Regions from separate parts of the Pseudomonas sp. XP2 genome, predicted to be linked through region 3. Evidence: predicted binding sites of a transcription regulator. Region 3 holds the regulator's gene; each other region holds the start of a gene.
The links. The regulator FliA, encoded in region 3, starts transcription of late flagellar genes. The targets are predictions, from matches to a motif close to CTAAAGTTTNNNNNNNNNNNGCCGNTAA.
Positions count from the first base shown of each region.

Region 1: the regulator FliA is predicted to act here: its motif matches at 1,606-1,633, upstream of ACK1VC_RS14355 (flagellar protein MotY).
Region 2: the regulator FliA is predicted to act here: its motif matches at 2,030-2,057, upstream of motA (flagellar motor stator protein MotA).

Region 1 covers NZ_JBNRIK010000011.1:122,983-126,256, forward strand. The annotation lists gene rnt (ribonuclease T) at 1-469, opposite strand, end outside; gene pyrC (dihydroorotase) at 493-1,539, opposite strand; gene ACK1VC_RS14355 (flagellar protein MotY) at 1,670-2,623, shown strand; gene ACK1VC_RS14360 (argininosuccinate synthase) at 2,809-3,274, shown strand, end outside.
Region 2 covers NZ_JBNRIK010000001.1:281,634-284,907, reverse strand. The annotation lists gene motB (flagellar motor protein MotB) at 76-1,110, opposite strand; gene motA (flagellar motor stator protein MotA) at 1,114-1,965, opposite strand; gene ACK1VC_RS01190 (HDOD domain-containing protein) at 2,096-3,274, shown strand, end outside.
Region 3 covers NZ_JBNRIK010000007.1:78,948-82,221, forward strand. The annotation lists gene flhF (flagellar biosynthesis protein FlhF) at 1-410, shown strand, start outside; gene fleN (flagellar synthesis regulator FleN) at 504-1,337, shown strand; gene fliA (RNA polymerase sigma factor FliA) at 1,334-2,074, shown strand; gene ACK1VC_RS10460 (chemotaxis response regulator CheY) at 2,195-2,569, shown strand; gene ACK1VC_RS10465 (protein phosphatase CheZ) at 2,590-3,274, shown strand, end outside.

The DNA.
Region 1 (3,274 bases), on a different contig from region 3:
GGGTAGCGGTGTCGAAGCTCGAAAACGGGTGGAACGGATTGCGCTTCAGGTCGTTGCGCGCCACCGCCGCATTGAGGAAGCCCAGGTCGAAGCTGCTGTTGTGGCCGACCAGGATCGCCCGCTTGCAGCCATTGGCCTTGAGTGCCTTGCGTACACCGCGGAAGATATCGGTCAGCGCGCTTTCCTCGCTAACAGCCATGCGCAGCGGGTGGTCCAGCTTGATGCCGGTGAACTCCAGCGCGGCGGCTTCGATATTGGCGCCCTCGAACGGTTCCACTCGGTGGAAGTAGGTGTGCTCGGGGAACAGGAAGCCTTTCTCGTCCATGCCGATCGTGACGGCGGCAATTTCCAGCAGCGCATCGGTGGCGCTGTTGAAACCACCAGTCTCCACATCCACCACCACCGGCAGGTAGCCGCGGAAGCGCTCGGCCATCGGGTGGCGCGAACCGCTGCTGCCCTGGGTGTCCATGTCGTCTTCGTAGAGGTCTTCGCTCACGCGTTTTCCTCCAGCAGGCGCCAACGTAGTTTTTCACCGGCGCGCAGCGGGATCACGGTCTGCTCGCCAAACGGCAGGCTGTCCGGGGCGGTCCATTCTTCACGCACCAGGGTAATGGTGTCGGTGTTCGCTGGCAGGCCGTAGAAGGCAGGACCGTGCAAGCTGGCAAAGCCTTCGAGCTTGTCCAGCGCGTTACGCTGTTCGAACGCTTCGGCGTACATTTCGATGGCCGCGTATGCGGTGTAGCAACCGGCGCACCCGCAGGCGGCTTCCTTGGCGTGACGGGCGTGCGGTGCCGAGTCGGTGCCCAGGAAGAACTTCGGGTTGCCGCTGGTGGCCGCGTCCAGCAGCGCCACCTGATGGGTGTTGCGCTTGAGGATCGGCAGGCAGTAGAAGTGCGGGCGAATGCCGCCAACCAGCATGTGGTTGCGGTTGTACAGCAGGTGCTGTGCAGTGATGGTCGCGCCGACGTTGGCCGGGGCCTCGGTGACGAACTGAGCGGCATCGCCGGTGGTGATGTGTTCGAACACCACTTTCAGCGTCGGGAAGCGCTCGACCAGACGACGCATGTGCTCGTCAATGAAGCGCTTCTCGCGGTCGAACACGTCGATCTCGCTGCGGGTCACTTCGCCATGCACCAACAGTGGCATGCCGACTTCCGCCAGCGCCTCGATGGCCGGGAAGATGTTGTCGATGCTGGTCACGCCCGAGTCGGAGTTGGTAGTGGCGCCGGCCGGGTACAGTTTGGCGGCGTACACGATGCCGCTGGCCTTGGCCGCGCGGACATCCTCGGGGCTGGTGCGGTCGGTGAGGTACAGCACCATCAGCGGCTCGAAGCGGCTGCCGGCAGGGCGGGCGGCCAGGATGCGCTCACGGTAGGCACTGGCCTCGTCGGCATTACGCACCGGAGGAACCAGGTTTGGCATGATGATGGCACGGGCAAAAGTGCGCGCCACGTCGCCAACGGTGTGGGGCAGGACGGCACCATCGCGCAGATGGATGTGCCAGTCGTCGGGGCGCAGGAGGGTCAGGCGATCGGACATTGGGGATTCCAGGCGGGTCGAACTCAAGCCCCAATGCTACCGGAAAAGCCTGGGGCGAGCACGGCTATCAAGTTTTCCGGCCGGCGTCCGATAGCCTGCAGGTAAGCCGTCAGAATTTGTGGAGCCGCCCGTGCGCCAGCGTTACCTCACCCTGTTGACCCTGTTCGCCAGCCTGCCGGCCGGTGCACTGACTTTTCAGACGCGCATGGAAAATATTGCCTGGAAGGTCGAGGGCGACCCGTTCGAGTGCCGTCTGATCCAGCCGATAGAAGGTTTTGGTAGCGGTGAGTTCGTGCGTCGGGCAGGTGAACAGCCCGTTTTTCAGCTACGTTCGGACAACAATGTACTGGGTGCAGGTACAGCCAGCCTGCTGGCGGCGGCGGCGCCGTGGCAGCCTGGGCGGGGTGATATCAACCTGGGCAACGTGCGGATGGCCCGCACCGGTGTGCTGTTCAGTTCTTCCCAAGGCCAGGCCAGCCGCCTGATCAACGGCTTGCTCGACGGGCGTAGCACAGTGGTGCGCAACTACACCGGTGAGGCCGGAAGGCCAATTGAGGTACGCGTTCTGCCGGTCAGCTTCGCCAAGGCCTACAGCGACTATCTGGTCTGTGCCGGCAAGCTGCTGCCTATGAATTATGATCAGGTGCGCCAGACCCAGGTGGGTTTCCCCGGGGGCGGCACCGAGCTGGACGCGTCGGCGCGTGCACGGCTGGATGTGATCCTGGATTACATCAAAGCTGACCCGACGGTGAACCACATCGAGCTCGACGGCCACTCCGACAACAGTGGCAACCGCCTGACCAACCGAGACCTGTCGCGCCGTCGTGCGCTGGCTGTTGCTGATTACTTCAAGGCCCATGGATTGACTGAAGAACAGATCACGGTGCGCTTCCATGGCGAGCAGTACCCGTTGGTGAAGAACAACAGTGCGGCCAACCGGGCACGCAATCGCCGGGTAAACATCGAGCTGGATCGGGTTTCGGTGGTTGAGAAACCTGTGGAAAAACCGGCTGAGCCAGCGGCGCCTGCCGCCCCAGCACCAGCCAACCCGGCTGCTGCCGCGCCGGGGGCGAAGGCACCCTGAGATCGGGGGGGGCCTTCAGGTGTTTGCCACGACATTTCCAGCGCCTGTGAGATGGTCATGCATACCCCCGTCGCCCTTCCGACAGTTCTTGTCGCTTTGTCGTCAGAAGCTGTCGCCCCACTGTAAATTTTTCCGCAAGGCCGTTAGAATCGACCCCTTTCCGTACAACCCCGTGGAGTGATGGCATGGCGGACGTAAAAAAGGTCGTACTGGCGTATTCCGGCGGCCTTGATACTTCGGTGATTCTCAAGTGGCTGCAGGATACCTATAACTGCGAAGTGGTGACCTTCACCGCTGACCTGGGTCAGGGCGAAGAGGTCGAGCCGGCCCGTGCCAAGGCCCAGGCAATGGGTGTTAAAGAGATTTACATCGACGATCTGCGCGAAGAGTTCGTGCGTGATTTCGTGTTCCCGATGTTCCGCGCCAACACCGTCTACGAAGGTGAGTACCTGCTGGGTACTTCCATTGCCCGCCCGCTGATCGCCAAGCGCCTGATCGAAATCGCCAACGAAACCGGCGCTGACGCCATTTCCCATGGCGCTACTGGCAAAGGCAACGACCAGGTTCGTTTCGAACTGGGTGCATACGCCCTGAAACCAGGCGTCAAGGTTATCGCCCCGTGGCGTGAGTGGGACCTGCTGTCCCGCGAAA
Region 2 (3,274 bases), on a different contig from region 3:
GTAAACCCGCTCCCACACTGATCGCGCCAGCGTTCAGGTTTTGTGTAGAACAGTCGCCCGCACAAAAAAAGCCGTTTACTGCTCCTTGGCCTCATCCATCTTCAGCGTGCCATCTTCAAAGATGTTCAGCTTCTGGCGCAGCTCACGCGGCTGCATCGGCGCTTGTTCCGCTGCCCCTGGGGCATCCGGCACGCCAGCCCCTGGCGCAGCGCCAGTGGCTGGCGGTGCAGCAGGGTCGGCGGCCGGCGCTTCGGGCGCACCCTGCTCACCCTCGATATTGCGCTGGGCCTTCTTGGTCAGCACGATGATATCGATACGGCGGTTGACCGGGTTGAACGGGTCCTTGCGGTCAAACAGCGACGACGAGGCATAACCCACCACCCGCGCCACCTGACCATCCGGGTAACCACCGGCTACCAGTGCACGGCGCGCAGCGTTGGCACGGTTGGCCGACAACTCCCAGTTGCCGAACTCGCCACTGCCGGCATACGGCTTGGCATCGGTGTGGCCGCTGATGCTGATCTTGTTCGGCACCGCCTTGATGGTGTCGGCCATGGCCAGCAGGATGTCTTCAAAGTACGGCTGCAAGCGGGCGCTACCGATGTCGAACATCGGCCGGTTCTCGGCATCCATGATCTGGATGCGCAGGCCGTCCTGGGTGATCTCGAACAGGATCTGGTCCTTGAACTTCTGCAGCTGCGGGTTCTCTTCTACCTTGTTCTGCAGCTCCTGCAGCAGCAACTCCAGGCGCTCGCGCTCGACCTGCTCGGCCATGGTCTCGACCTGGTCCTTGCTCAGCTGGGTCGTGGACTCGGGCATCGGCTCGGATTTGACTTCCGGGTTGATGGTTTTTTCCGGTGCCAGTTCAGGTGAGCCACCCAGGTCGATGACATAGGGCGTGCCGCTTTCCGAGAAGCCGATCGGGTCCTTGAAGTAGCCGGCAATGGCGATTTTCTGCTCCGGGGTGGCTGTGGACATCAACCACAGCACCAGGAAGAACGCCATCATTGCCGTAGCAAAGTCGGCAAAGGCGATTTTCCAGGCGCCGCCGTGGTGGCCGCCGCCAAAGCGTTTGACGCGCTTGACGATGATGGGCTGGTTGTTTTCCATGACTCAGCGACCGCGAACCGCTTGTTCCAGCTCGGCGAAACTTGGGCGGTGCATGGGGTACAGCACCTTGCGCCCGAACTCGACGGCCAGCGAAGGCGGCATGCCCGAGGCCGAGGCGACCAGCGAAGCCTTGATCGATTCGTAGAGGTTCAGCTCCTCCTTGGCATCGTGCTCCAGGCACTTGGCCAACGGGCCGAAGAAGCCATAGGCAGCCAGGATACCGAAGAAGGTACCGACCAGCGCCGCACCCACGTGCATGCCGATGGCCGCCTGGTCGCCCTCGCCCAGCGAGGCCATGGTCACCACGATACCCAGTACCGCCGCGACAATACCGAAACCGGGCATGCCGTCAGCGATGCCGGTCACCGCATGGGACGGGTGCTCCAGCTCTTCCTTCATGCTCAGCAGCTCCATGTCGAACAGGCCCTCGAGTTCGTGCGGGGCCATGTTGCCGGTGGACATGATGCGCAGGTAGTCGCAGACAAACGCGGTCATGCGCTCATCGGCCAGTACTGTCGGGTACTTGGCGAAGATCGGGCTGGCGGCGGCGTCCTCGATGTCGGCCTCGATGGCCATCATGCCTTCGCGACGGCTCTTGTTGAGGATCTCGTACACCAGGCCCAGTACCTCCAGGTAGTAGGCGTGGGTGAAGCGCGAGCCGAACATCTTCATCGACTTCTTGATGACGTGCATGGTCATGTGGCCAGGGTTGGCCTGCAGGAATGCACCAAAGGCGGCACCGCCGATGATCAGAACTTCGAACGGCTGGATCAGCGCCGCGATCTTGCCGTGGGAGAGCACGTAGCCGCCGAGCACGCTCGCGAATACGACGATGATGCCGATAATTTTAGCCATAGGTTCAAAGCACTTGCTGTCGTGGTCAGGGGAAGAGACGGGAGCTTTAAAACTCTTCTTCTACTTATCGGCAGAACTGCGCCAGACTATAGCCACTCAATGCGAAAAGCCAGTTCGGACTGATGTCAAAATGCCAATCGAAACCAAGGTGCCCGCTCAGGCCCCGCGTACGCTAGAGGCCTGGGTAAAGCTGCTAGAGAGTGTTCGCATCCCCGTGCCGAAGCACAGCTACGACCGGGTCATGGCTGCCATTCACGACAGCCGCCGCTCGCTGCGCGATATTGCCGAACTGATGCAAGATAGCCCGGCGCTGGTGCTTTCGGTGATGCGCGAAGCAAACCATCCCACCAACGCCAGCCAGGCCGAGCCCGCCGAAAGCCTGGAGGTGGCCCTGAATCGCCTGGGGCTGGAGCGCAGCGAGCAACTGCTCAAGCGCCTGCCCGCGCTGCCCGTCGAAGAAATACCGCCCGTACTGAGCCAGTTCCAGCTGATCAGCCAACACGCTTCGCAGCAGGCCAGCGGCCTGTTTGCCAGCCGCCTGGCACGCCTGTGGCAGGAAATTCACTGGGGAAGCCTGCTTTTCCTGTCTCCACTGTGGCCGCTGGCACTGGCCTACCCCAAGCTGCTTGACACCTGGGAGCTTCGGGTTATCCACAAGGGCGAGGACGCCGCCCTGGTAGAGGATGAGCTGTTTGGCGTGCGCATCATGGCGCTGTGCCAGACCATGGCGGAGTACTGGCGCCTGCCGCAGTGGGTGACACAAGGTTACCGCCTGCTGCTGGAAGAACGCGATCAACTGGCCCTGGTGCTCAACATCGCCCGCGACGAAGACCTGCTCAGCCAGCAACACCGCCTGGACGCCGAGCCTGGCCTGCGCCGCTGGTTCAACCAGCCGGCCAACACCGTGCTGCTGGCCAACAACCTTGCGCTGGCGGCGCAAGTGGGCTGGGACAACCCGCACCTGCTGCGCTGGCAGCTGCTGACTGCGCTGTACCTGCAAACTTCGCTGGAAGATGTGCAGCAGCAAGTACACCAGCAGGCTGCCGCCAGCGCCCGCCGCCACGCCAGGCATGCCCTGTTCCACCCGGCCGAGGCCCTGATCTGGCCCTGGCACCAGCGCCGCCCGCACCCGGACATGCTGGCGCCGCCACCGCCCAGCAGCGACGACCTGGCGCGCTGGCGCAAGCTGTGCCAGGACTTGTTGGCACAGCCCAGCCCGTTCACCAACACCGTGCACCTGGCTACCCAGGCCCGCGAAGCCCTGCTGGCCTGCGGCATGCAACGCATCATGCTGCTGAGCCTGGACAAG
Region 3 (3,274 bases):
TTGATACCGCCGGCCTGCAGGCCAGCGACCCGGCACTGCGCATGCAGCTGGAAACCTTGGCCGGGCGTGGCATTGCCGCGAAGAATTACCTGGTGCTGGCCACCACCAGCCAGAAACAGGTGCTGACCGCCGCCTACCACAGCTACAAACGTTGTGGTCTGGCCGGTTGCATCCTGACCAAGCTGGATGAAACGGCAAGCCTTGGCGATGTGCTGAGCCTTGCCATCAGTCATGAACTGCCCGTGGCCTACCTGACCGATGGCCCGCGCATTCCTGACGACCTGCACCTGCCGCGCGGCCACCAGCTGGTCTCCCGTGCGGTCAATGTGCAGCAGCAGGACGAGCCCAGCGAAGAGGCCATGGCCGACATGTTCGCTGATCTCTATCACAACCCCCGGCGAGCGGGTTGACCATGAAGCGTGTGCAAAGTAGCTATGCCAAGGGGTACGCAGAATTGCCCCACGTGTGGCCTGAGTCCCAGCGAGACAAGGTAAAGAACAGACATGGGTAGCATGCATCCCGTACAGGTGATCGCCGTGACCGGTGGCAAAGGTGGCGTCGGCAAGACTAACGTTTCAGTGAACTTGTCCCTGGCGCTGGCCGAGCTTGGCCGCAGGGTCATGCTGCTGGACGCCGACCTGGGCCTGGCCAACGTCGACGTGTTGCTGGGCCTTACCCCCAAACGTACCCTGGCCGATGTCATCGAAGGGCGCTGTGAGCTGCGTGACGTGATGTTGCAGGGCCCTGGCGGCGTGCGCATCGTCCCCGCAGCCTCGGGCACCCAGAGCATGGTGCACCTGGCCCCGGCCCAGCATGCCGGTCTTATCCAGGCGTTCAGTGAAGTCGGCGACAACCTCGACGTGCTGGTGATCGACACTGCAGCGGGGATTGGTGAGTCGGTGGTCAGCTTCGTTCGCGCCGCCCAGGAAGTGCTGCTGGTAGTGTGTGACGAGCCCACCTCGATCACCGATGCCTACGCCCTGATCAAACTGCTCAACCGCGACTACGGGATGAATCGTTTCCGTGTGCTGGCCAACATGGCGCAGAGCCCGCAGGAAGGGCGCAACCTGTTCGCCAAGCTGACCAAGGTCACCGACCGCTTCCTCGATGTGGCCCTGCAGTACGTGGGTGCCGTGCCGTACGACGAGTGCGTGCGCAAGGCGGTGCAGAAGCAGCGCGCCGTCTACGAAGCGTTCCCACGCTCCAAGTGCGCGCTGGCCTTCAAGGCGATTGCCCAGAAGGTTGACAGTTGGCCGCTGCCGGCCAATCCGCGCGGTCACCTGGAGTTCTTTGTCGAGCGTCTGGTGCAGCCCACCAGCGCGGGACCCGTGCTATGAATGCCAGCGGCTTCAAGATGTACAGCCGGGCAGCGAAAGACGGCCAGTACGAGCTGATCGAACGCTACGCCCCGCTGGTGAAGCGCATTGCCTACCACCTGTTGGCGCGGTTGCCGGCCAACGTGCAGGTCGAGGACCTGATCCAGGCCGGCATGATCGGCCTGCTTGAAGTGGCCAACAAGTATGACGCCAGCAAAGGCGCCAGCTTTGAAACCTATGCCGGCATCCGCATCCGCGGGGCCATGCTGGACGAGGTGCGCAAGGGCGACTGGGCACCGCGTTCAGTGCACCGCAATACCCGCATGGTCAGTGACGCGATGCGTGCCGTTGAAGCCAGAACCGGTCGAGACGCTAAAGATCATGAAGTTGCTGCCGAACTCCAGTTGAGTCTCGATGATTACTACGGGATCTTGAACGATACCTTGGGCAGCCGCCTGTTCAGCTTTGACGACCTGTTGCAGGACGGCGAGCACGAAGGGCTGCATGAGGATGGCGCCAGTGGCCACGTCGAACCTGCACGTGGCCTTGAGGACGAACGCTTCCAGGCTGCCCTGACCGAGGCCATTGCCAACCTGCCGGAGCGTGAGCGCCTGGTATTGGCGCTGTACTACGACGAAGAGCTGAACCTCAAGGAAATCGGCGAGGTGCTTGGGGTCAGCGAATCGCGGGTCAGCCAGTTGCACAGCCAATGTGCCGCGCGCCTGCGTAGCCGCCTGGGGGAATGGCGGGCACGTTGAGCCCGGGGTCGTTGCAGTCGTTTTCCACGTGCGTTTTCCACGTTGTACCGAATTGAATGAGTGCGTGCCCGGTCGGCCGGGCGCGTTTGAGACTGCTTGGAGGTCTAATTGGACAAGAACATGAAAATCCTCATCGTTGACGACTTTTCGACGATGCGGCGGATCATCAAGAACCTGTTGCGTGACCTGGGCTTCACCAACACCGAAGAAGCCGACGATGGCACCACGGCGCTGCCGATGCTGGAAAACGGCCACTACGACTTCCTGGTGACCGACTGGAACATGCCCGGCATGTCCGGTATCGACCTGCTGCGTAAAGTGCGTGCCAGTGAAAAGCTGAAAACCATGCCGGTACTGATGGTGACTGCCGAGGCCAAGCGCGACCAGATCATCGAAGCGGCCCAGGCCGGCGTCAATGGCTATGTGGTCAAGCCGTTCACCGCCCAGGTGCTCAAAGAAAAGATCGAGAAGATCTTCGAACGCGTCAACGGCTGAGTCACGTCAGGGGGCGCGCCATGGATTCATCACAAACGTCTTTGGGGGAGTTCGAATCGACCCTGAAGAAACATGCCCAGGAGTTGGTCGAAAGCCTGGAGCGGGGCCGTTTCGGCGAGGCGGTACAGCTGATTCATGAGCTGAACCAGACTCGCGACCGTGGCCTGTACCAGGAGGTCGGCAAGCTGACCCGCGAGTTGCACAGCGCTATCGTCAGCTTCCAGATCGACCCGACCATGCCACAGGCCGAGGAGGTGTCGCAGATAACCGACGCTACCGAGCGCCTGTCGTACGTGGTCAAGCTGACCGAGGGTGCGGCCAACCGCACCATGGACCTGGTCGAGGAAAGCACCCCGGTGCTCAACGACCTGGCCAGCGAAGCGAAGGCCCTGAGTACCGACTGGCAGCGCTTCATGCGCCGCGAAGTGGCAGCGCCGGAGTTCCGTGACCTGGTCAAACGCGTCGACAGTTTCCTCACGCACAGCGCTGAAGGTAACCGCAAGGTTGCCGGCCACCTCAACGACATTCTGCTGGCTCAGGACTATCAGGACCTGACCGGGCAGGTGATCAAACGCGTCACCACGCTGGTGACCGAGGTGGAAAGCAACCTGCTCAAACTGGTGCTGATGGCCAGCCAGGTCGACCGCTTTGCCGGTATCCAGCATGACCACGATCAACTGCGCGCAGAAAAAGATCTAGAAAAAC